Regions from separate parts of the Lysinibacillus sp. CD3-6 genome, predicted to be linked through region 1. Evidence: riboswitches for the same ligand, from Rfam matches in the RefSeq annotation. Region 1 holds a riboswitch; each other region holds the start of a gene.
The links. Region 1 has a riboswitch for lysine ahead of FH508_RS21000 (cysteine hydrolase family protein). Riboswitches for the same ligand answer to the same signal wherever they lie in the genome.
Positions count from the first base shown of each region.

Region 2: another riboswitch for lysine. It lies ahead of FH508_RS12005 (transporter substrate-binding domain-containing protein); the one in region 1 lies ahead of FH508_RS21000 (cysteine hydrolase family protein).
Region 3: another riboswitch for lysine. It lies ahead of FH508_RS01200 (amino acid permease); the one in region 1 lies ahead of FH508_RS21000 (cysteine hydrolase family protein).
Region 4: another riboswitch for lysine. It lies ahead of FH508_RS17565 (aspartate kinase); the one in region 1 lies ahead of FH508_RS21000 (cysteine hydrolase family protein).

Region 1 is NZ_CP085880.1:4,223,576-4,225,784, forward strand. Features, by position in the region: gene FH508_RS20995 (APC family permease) at 1-402, opposite strand, end outside; gene FH508_RS21000 (cysteine hydrolase family protein) at 416-1,132, opposite strand; lysine riboswitch at 1,286-1,470, opposite strand; gene FH508_RS21005 (MFS transporter) at 1,766-2,209, opposite strand, start outside.
Region 2 is NZ_CP085880.1:2,481,464-2,483,672, reverse strand. Features, by position in the region: gene odhB (2-oxoglutarate dehydrogenase complex dihydrolipoyllysine-residue succinyltransferase) at 1-797, shown strand, start outside; lysine riboswitch at 1,146-1,331, shown strand; gene FH508_RS12005 (transporter substrate-binding domain-containing protein) at 1,451-2,209, shown strand, end outside.
Region 3 is NZ_CP085880.1:246,668-248,876, forward strand. Features, by position in the region: gene FH508_RS01195 (CynX/NimT family MFS transporter) at 1-923, opposite strand, end outside; lysine riboswitch at 1,102-1,277, shown strand; gene FH508_RS01200 (amino acid permease) at 1,362-2,209, shown strand, end outside.
Region 4 is NZ_CP085880.1:3,522,309-3,524,517, reverse strand. Features, by position in the region: gene uvrC (excinuclease ABC subunit UvrC) at 1-585, shown strand, start outside; lysine riboswitch at 714-892, shown strand; gene FH508_RS17565 (aspartate kinase) at 995-2,209, shown strand, end outside.

The sequences.
Region 1 (2,209 bases):
TAATAAGACCCATACCCAATACGGAACAGATGGTATTAAGGCATTCGCATATGAAGCACCTACCATAAATACAATGAGGGGCACTAAAACATAGTCCATAAACATTGCCCACCCTGCAAAAAAACCTAAATGCGGATTAATTGCACGTTGCGTATATGTATAAGTGGACCCTCCATTTGGAAAAACAGCAGCCATTCGACCGTAACTATAGGCAGAAAACATCATGGCAACCATCGCAATCAAGTAGGCTAATGGCAACATGCCGCCTGTAGACTCTGCTGCAAAGCCATAAATATAAGCTGGCGCAATCGGTGTCATAAAAGCAATACCATATATGACTAAATCTTTTAATGTTAAAACACGCTTTAACTGTGGTGTATGATTATTGGCTGTTTGACTCATAGTCTATTTCCTCTCACACATTCACTGGGTTGCTTTTTGCTAGTTCTTCCGTTACTAAATCAATTACTTCATCAGTGCTCATCACTTGGCAATAAATTTGATTCATAATCATAATTTCTGCATCATGAAGCTGTTGCGTTGCTGCTGCACATGCATCTTCAACTAAAATAACTTCAAAGCCTGCGTCAGCTAAGCTGCGAACGGTTGAAGCAACACATTGGTCAGTTACAACACCTGTACAAACTACTGTTTCAATGCCCATATTGCGCAGTAAAAATTCATAATTCGTTCCACTTAATACGCTATCTGTCGTTTTATTGACTACAATTTCATCATCAAGTGGCTTTAGCTCCTCCACCATCTCCGCTCCTGGGTCACCGATAGGCAATAAAATATTGTTCCAACCTGGACGTCGTTGTACTGGAGAACGATCTCGTCCATCTTTATGATGGCATGCAATACGACCAAATGTTACTTCTAATTTATTTGTACGGAAAAACTCTAAAAGTTTTTTATTGTTCGGAATTGTTAAAGTGTCGATACGATTAAAGAAGTATTCCCATTGTTCAAACATGCCCTTTTCTCTTGCAACTTGTGCATCTAATCCATCTCGGCTAATAAACTGATGTTGCATATCTACGATTAGTAATGCTGTTTTATCTGGGTTCACGTTTATTTTTTGACCGTCAGTCGGTAAAAATTCATAATATAATGTTGATGTATTTTCCATAATAATTCCTCCAAATTCCCTCTATTTCCGATATGTTATAGATAAATAAAAAGACAGATTCTTTGTGCAAAAGAATCTGTCTAACACAAAAATGATCTACTCATTTAGAAACTAAAAATGAATCGACCATTTAAAATTCCCACTGTTTGTCTAAACAGAGATAGCACAACTTCATAAACAGCTATGTTTATGAAGACAGTCCTGCAGCTATTCGCTACAGACCCAGCATATGATGGCGAGAACTCACCATACACTTCGGCGACATTTCCTTCTACCTAATCTCTTCGTCTTCTCGGACTCCATTAGGTACTGTTAACTGTCGCGCCTCTACCTCACTATCGGAAAAGTGAGGTTTATTTAATTGTTTGAAATAATTATATTATTGCATTTTTTCTATGTCAACGATAAATTTACTATGTTTCATAAGATTTACTGCGCCTTATTATAAAAAAATGACAAATAAAACGCTTTCATACAATAATTAATTGAAATAAATATAACAATAATCGAACAATTTATTCTTCCGAGTGCCTGCTATTTCAGCTGGATGGATAAAGCTTCAAAGCAACTCCTATTTTATAAAAAACCATCAATTAAAACGCAAAGGCATTTTAATTGATGGTTAAATCAATGTTATATAGTTTCGCTTACATTCGCTATATTCTCTTTTTTGAGCATTAACATAACAATAAAGGACATACAATATAAGCCTGCTAAGTAAAGCATCGCAACTTTCATATCATAACTTTGTAAAATATAGCCGACAAGGATAGGTGAAAAACCGCCTATCGCTCGACCAAAGTTAAAGATTGTGTTTGTTGCCGTACTTCGAATTTGAACGGGATATAGACTACCAATCAACGCTCCATATCCAGCGAACATGCCATTTGAGAAGAATCCAACAATTGCGCCACCGATTAGAACACTCACACTACCAGTAGCATAAGAGTATAAGAATACAGCGCATGCTGAGGCAATAAGGAAGACACCAAAGGCACGCTTTGCGCCAAATCGGTCTAAAAATAGTCCAAAGGTTAACATACCAACAATCATGCCTACAGCTGTACTAATTGTCCA
Region 2 (2,209 bases), 1.7 Mb from region 1:
TACGTGTACAAGATGTTGCAGCTCATGGTACAGCACCTGTAGCAGCACCTCAAGCTAAACCAGCTGCAGCGCCACAAGCAGCAGTAGCTGTAGATAATTCACGTGTAACAGTTGAAAAAATGAGCCGTCGTCGTCAAACAATTGCTAAACGTCTATTAGAAGTTAAGCAATCGACTGCTATGCTTACAACATTCAATGAAGTTGATATGACTAATGTTATGGCATTACGTTCTCGTAAAAAAGATCAATTCTTTGAGTCTACAGGCTCTAAACTTGGTTTCATGTCATTCTTCACAAAAGCTGTTGTTGCAGCACTTAAAAAATACCCTTATGTGAATGCTCAAATCGTTGGCGATGAAATTCACTTAAATAACTTCTTTGATATTGGTGTAGCTGTATCAACTGAAGAAGGTTTAGTAGTACCAGTTGTTCGTGATGCAGACCGTAAAAACTTCGCTGAAATTGAGGATTCAATTGCTGACCTAGCTAAAAAAGCACGCGATAAAAAATTAGGTTTAGCTGATCTTCAAGGCGGTTCATTCACAATTACAAATGGCGGTGTATTCGGTTCATTAATGTCAACACCTATTATGAACGGTACACAAGCGGCTATTTTAGGAATGCACTCAATTAAAAAACGCCCAGTAGAAGTAAATGGTGAAGTAGAAATTCGCCCAATGATGTACTTAGCATTATCTTATGACCACCGTATTATCGATGGTAAAGATTCTGTAGGCTTCCTTAAAACTGTTAAAGAGTTACTTGAAAATCCAGAAGATTTATTATTAAATTCTTAATTCCATAAATGACATGCGAAAACCCTACAAAATGAACTGTTTTGTAGGGTTTTTTGTAGTCCGTTTAATTTAAGATGTACTTTCGAAAAAAATACTTCAAGGTCTAAAGGGCCTTTGTTGAACTTAAAAATAGATTCTTATGGTTTATAATTATTGTTTTTAATAATAAAAATTTGTGAAATAATGCCAAACGTTTTTAATGATATTCTACTTAATTTATGGATTTAAGAAGGATTATAGGCTAATTTTGTCATTAGTCAGAAAAATGATAAAACTATCTTGACGAATATGCTAGCTTTATAGTAATATCTATATAACAATTAAATAAACAAACCTCACTTTTGTTTTTCGTGAGGTAGAGGCGCGGTATTTATTAGTCCATTGCTGAGTTAAAGCAAGCGAAGACGTAATGGAGAAGGAAATATCGCCGAAGTATAAAAGGAGCTCGTACTTTTATGCTGGGTCTGCAGTGAATAAGTGCAGGACTGTCCTAGTAAATATAATTCCAGTTTACTAGGTTGTGCTATCTCGGAAACATGGAAATTATAGTGAGGATTTGGGCAACTGTTAATAAAAGGTAAGACCTAAGTTCAGAACTTAGGTCTTTTTTTGTACAGTTGCTTTATTTTTTTTACAGAAAAGGGGAGTTTTAGATGAAAAGAAAATGGTTGTTATTTATGTTAACAGCAATGACAGCAATCCTGTTAGCGGCTTGTGGTACTAGTGACAAGGATGAAAAAGCAACAGGAGATGGTGCAAAGGATGAAAGCGGTGGAGAATTCCGCATTGGGATGGAAGCAGGTTATCCACCATTTAACTGGACACAGCAAGATGATTCTAACGGCGCAGTAAAAATTGCTGATAATGCAGAGTTTGCAGGCGGCTATGATGTACAAATGGCGAAAAAAATCGCTGATGGTTTAGGCAAAAAACTAGTCGTTGTAAAAATGGAATGGGATGGTTTAGTACCTGCGCTTCAATCCAAAAAAATTGATGCAATTGTAGCAGGGATGTCTCCAACAGAAGAACGTAAACAAACAATTGATTTCACTGAAAACTACTATACTTCTGATTTCGTAATGGTTATTAAAAAAGGTAGCAAGTATGAAAATGCCAAATCAATTCAAGATTTCTCAGGTGCAAAAGTTACATCTCAGCTAAATACATCGAACTATAATGTTATCGATCAAATTAAAGGTGTAGAAAAGCAAACAGCGATGGAAAACTTCTCTGCAATGCGTGTAGCTTTAGAAGCTGGCAAAATTGATGGCTATGTAGCTGAACGTCCAGAAGGTATTTCAGCAGCAGCAGCTAATGATAAATTTACATTTGTATCATTTGAAGAAGGATTTGATACAGATATTTCTAATACTTCTATTGCAGTAGGTTTACGTAAAGGTGACGCGAGTCTA
Region 3 (2,209 bases), 830 kb from region 1:
AGATTAGTCCATTCCATGACAAGGCCAGTAAAGCCGACAACATAAAAAGCAGTAAACATCAAAACGAGAGGTCGTTGTGATGTCATTTTACTAGCGATAATCGGTACAGCTAGAGCCATAGGTACTTGGGAAATTTGCATGATTGAAAACATCCAACCTGCACGATCTGCTGCTATTCCTTGGGCAATATAGATTTCAGGAATCCAAGCTGCAGTTGTATAAAATAATAACGATTGTAAACCCATTGCGCCAGTGACTGCCCAAGTAACTGGTGATTTCCACAGTGGTATACGAGTTTTCGTAGTAGCTACAGTTGGTTCAGGCTTATTAAATTTTAATTGAGGAATCCAAATTAAGATAGTCACGACGACAAGAGCTATAGCGATGGCAAGTGCACCTTGCCAGCCAAGAGATGCATTGGCTATAGGATAACTAATACCAGCGCCAATACCAGCCGTTAAGTTCATGGACATTGTGAAGAATGCCATTAGTAAACCAACATGATAAGGGAATTTTAATTTAAGTAACCCTGGGATGAGGACGTTACCAAATGAAATAGCTACACCTATTATCATTGTACCGAATACGAGTAACCCTGTTGTTCCAAGTGAGCGCAGTACAATCCCAAGTGCTAATAAAATGGTTGATAGAAAAAGAGTTAGTTCTAGTCCTAGTTTTCTTGCAACGATTGGGGCAATAGGTGACACTAGTGCGAATGCAAGCAATGGAATTGTTGTTAGAAAGCCTGCAAGTACGTTAGATATACCGAGATCCTCACGAATGAAGGAAATAATTGGTCCTACAACCGTTAATGGCATACGTAATGTCGAAGCAAGAAAAATTACACCGATAACTAATAAGAGCGTTGTGCCCTTCCAGTTAATCTTTCTGCTAGGATAAGTAGATTCTTCGTTAGTTGTCAAAATAAGTACCTCCCTGATAGAACAGTTATAATTCGAACCACTATAACACTTTATCACATTAATAAAAATAGTAGAATATTCATAAAATACAGAACATTAATCGTTTTATTGAAATGTCTTAGGTCGTATGTTAAACTAAGACACATCATAAATTTAATAATTATATGCCTCATGTTTGTATTGAGGTAGAGGTCGCGGTATTTATTAGTAAGCTAGTGGAGATGACAAGCATTGAAGATGTTAGCTGAAAGGAAATATTGCCGAAGTGTGAGGGGACTTGAAAACCTCATGCTGGGGCTGTCTCCGAAAGGAACAGAACTGTCACGTTGGACAACGTGTTGTGCTATCATTTTGAAGAAACAGAGGATTTACTTAGCCATCACAACGTTCATGTGATGGCATTTTTATTGCCTCTTATAAAAGGAAGGAAGCTTTAACGTGAGTGAAATAAAAGTTAATCAGCTCGGTCATAAAGCACCAGAGTTGAAAAAAGAATTAAAAAGCCGCCATATAACAATGATTTCGTTAGGTGGTACTATCGGAACTGGGCTATTTCTAGCCAGTGGTGGTGCTATAGCACAGGCTGGACCAGGTGGTGCACTTCTTGCTTATGCATTAATCGGCATTATGGTGTACTTTTTAATGACAAGCTTGGGTGAAATGGCAGCTTATATGCCGTCATCAGGTTCATTTAGTACGTATGCAACAAAATTTGTAGATCCAGCGCTTGGCTTTGCACTTGGCTGGAACTACTGGTATAACTGGGCGATTACAATTGCCGCTGAAATTGCAGCAGTTTCTCTTATAATGAAGTACTGGTTCCCAGACAGCTCTTCGGCACTATGGACAGTCATATTTATTGCGATCGTACTAACATTCAATTTACTTTCTGTAAAAAGCTATGGTGAAAGTGAATATTGGTTTGCCATGATAAAAGTTGCGACTGTTATTGTTTTCATTATCGTCAGTCTATTGATGATTTTTGGTATTTTAGGAGGACAAGCACCAGTCGGCTTTACGAATTTCTTTATAAGTGATGGTCCATTCCATGGTGGCTTCCTTGCTACATTCGGCATATTTCTAGCAGCAGGCTTCTCGTTCCAAGGGACAGAGCTATTAGGAATCACTGCTGGGGAAACTGATGATCCTGGTAAAAATATTCCGAAAGCGGTTAAGTCAGTCTTTTGGCGAATTATTTTATTTTACATTTTAGCCATTGCAGCAATTGGGATGTTAATTCCATTTACAGATGCTCGTTTATTATCTGAAGATATTGCTGTTTCACC
Region 4 (2,209 bases), 700 kb from region 1:
GATGGTAAGCCTGCTAAGAAGGAATATCGTAAATATAAAACACGCACTGCCGCAAAACATGATGATTATGGAGCAATGCAAGAAGTGATACGTCGCCGTTACACAAGAGTATTAAAAGAAGGCTTGCCATTGCCTGATTTAGTTCTAATAGATGGTGGTAAAGGACAGATGGAAGTCGCGCGAGAAGTGTTAGAGGACGAGCTTGGACTTGTTATCCCAATTGCTGGCTTAGCAAAAGATGAAAAACATAATACATCCCAGCTTTTATTTGGTGATCCACCTGAGGTCATTGCATTAAAGCGGACAAGTGACGGGTTTTATTTACTTCAGCGTATTCAGGACGAGGTACACCGTTTTGCGATTACATTTTTACGCCAACAGCATGAGAAAAATGCTATTCAATCTGTTCTCGATGGCATTGAAGGTGTTGGGCCAAAACGCAAGCAACAATTATTGAAGCACTTTGGTTCAGTTAAAAAGATTCGTGAAGCAAGTGAGCTTGCACTTCAAGAAGCGGGAATACCTGCGAACTTAGCGAACAGCATTTACAATTATTTTCAGCAACAGACGTTGTCAAAGGATTAGACATGTGCTAAGGTTGTGATAGAACAAAGCAGTGAAAAACTGATATGTTCTATTACACTTTAGATGAAGAATATGTGGGCAGAGCATATATTTTCATAAAGGTAAAAATGAATAATTTCACTATTTTAAGTGATGATAGAGGTGCAAGATTCAATAGTAGCACATTGAAGGATGGACAAATCCAATGATGGTGTGTGAAAGGGGAGCTTGCCGAAGTGAAGTATCGTTGTTTCCGATACTTTGCTGGTTTTGCATTTAATAGATGTAAGACTGTCGAATCTTGACGTTTCGGAGAGCTATCACACATGCGCAAGCTTTTTATTGTACATGTTGCAGGCAGCTTTCACGTTATGTGAAGGCTGCCTTTTTGCTGTTCTAGAGACGAATCGATAAAAGGAGAATGATAATAATGGCGAGTATTGTATTAAAGTTTGGCGGACCAGCAATCGCTTCAACCGAGCAAATTCAAGAGGTCGCAAAAATAGCGATAGCCAAAAAAGAGCTTGGCTATGATGTTGTAGTAGTGACAGCTGCGATGGGACGCACAGCAAAAGACTTAGCAAAGATGGTACGTGGTATATCAGACGATGCTTCTAAACGTGAAATGGATGTACTACTTTCGACGAGTTCACAACTCGCAAGTGCCCTTTTTGCAATTGCTTTACAGGAGGCGGGCTATGATGCAGTATCTTTGACTGGCTGGCAGGCTGGTGTGCAAACAGATGGGAAACATTTTCATGCACGTATCGACCATATCGATGTGTGCCGTATGAAAGAACATTTGATACAAGGTCAAATTGTCGTTGTTGCGGGAGAGCAGGGCATTTCTAATGCAAATAATATTACAACGCTTGGTAAAGGTGGAGCCGAAACAACGGCAGTAGCCATTGCAGCTGCATTAGAAGCGGAACGTGTGGACATTTATACAAATGTAGATGGTGTTTATACAGCAGATCCTAGGTTTATAAAAAAAGCAAGAAAGCTAAAGGAGATTTCATATGATGAAATGCTTGAACTGTCCCATTTAGGTTCACATATTTTACATCCACGGGCAGTGGAGCTTGCTAAAAAGTTTCAAATGCCTGTCATTATTCGTTCAAGTGTAGAAGATACAGCAGGTACTTTATTGAAGGAGGAAGTTGAAATGGAGAAAAATTTAATCGTACGTGGTGTTGCTTATGAGTCTGATATCATTCGCCTAACTATCGGTTATGATACATACTCTACTGCATCGTTAGCAGATATGTTTGCTATCCTAGCAGAGAATCGCATTAATGTTGATATTATTGTGCAAGCTATTATTGAAGGTGTGAGACCATCTGTATCATTTACCATTTTAAAAGAAGAGTTTGCTGATGCTTTACGTGTACTAGAGGATAGTAAATTATCACTTGGTTTTAGCTTTGCAGATTTTGAAATTGGACTAGCGAAAGTTTCGATTATTGGATCAGGCATGGCGTCAAATCCAGGTGTTGCAGCACGAATGTTTGATCGCTTACGTCGAGAAGAAATTGCAGTAAAAATGGTCAGTACTTCTGAGATTAAAGTTTCTGTTGTTGTCCCACAGGACGAGATGATTCGCGCTGCAAACGCATTACATGATGAGTTTAATTTAGCAGAGGAG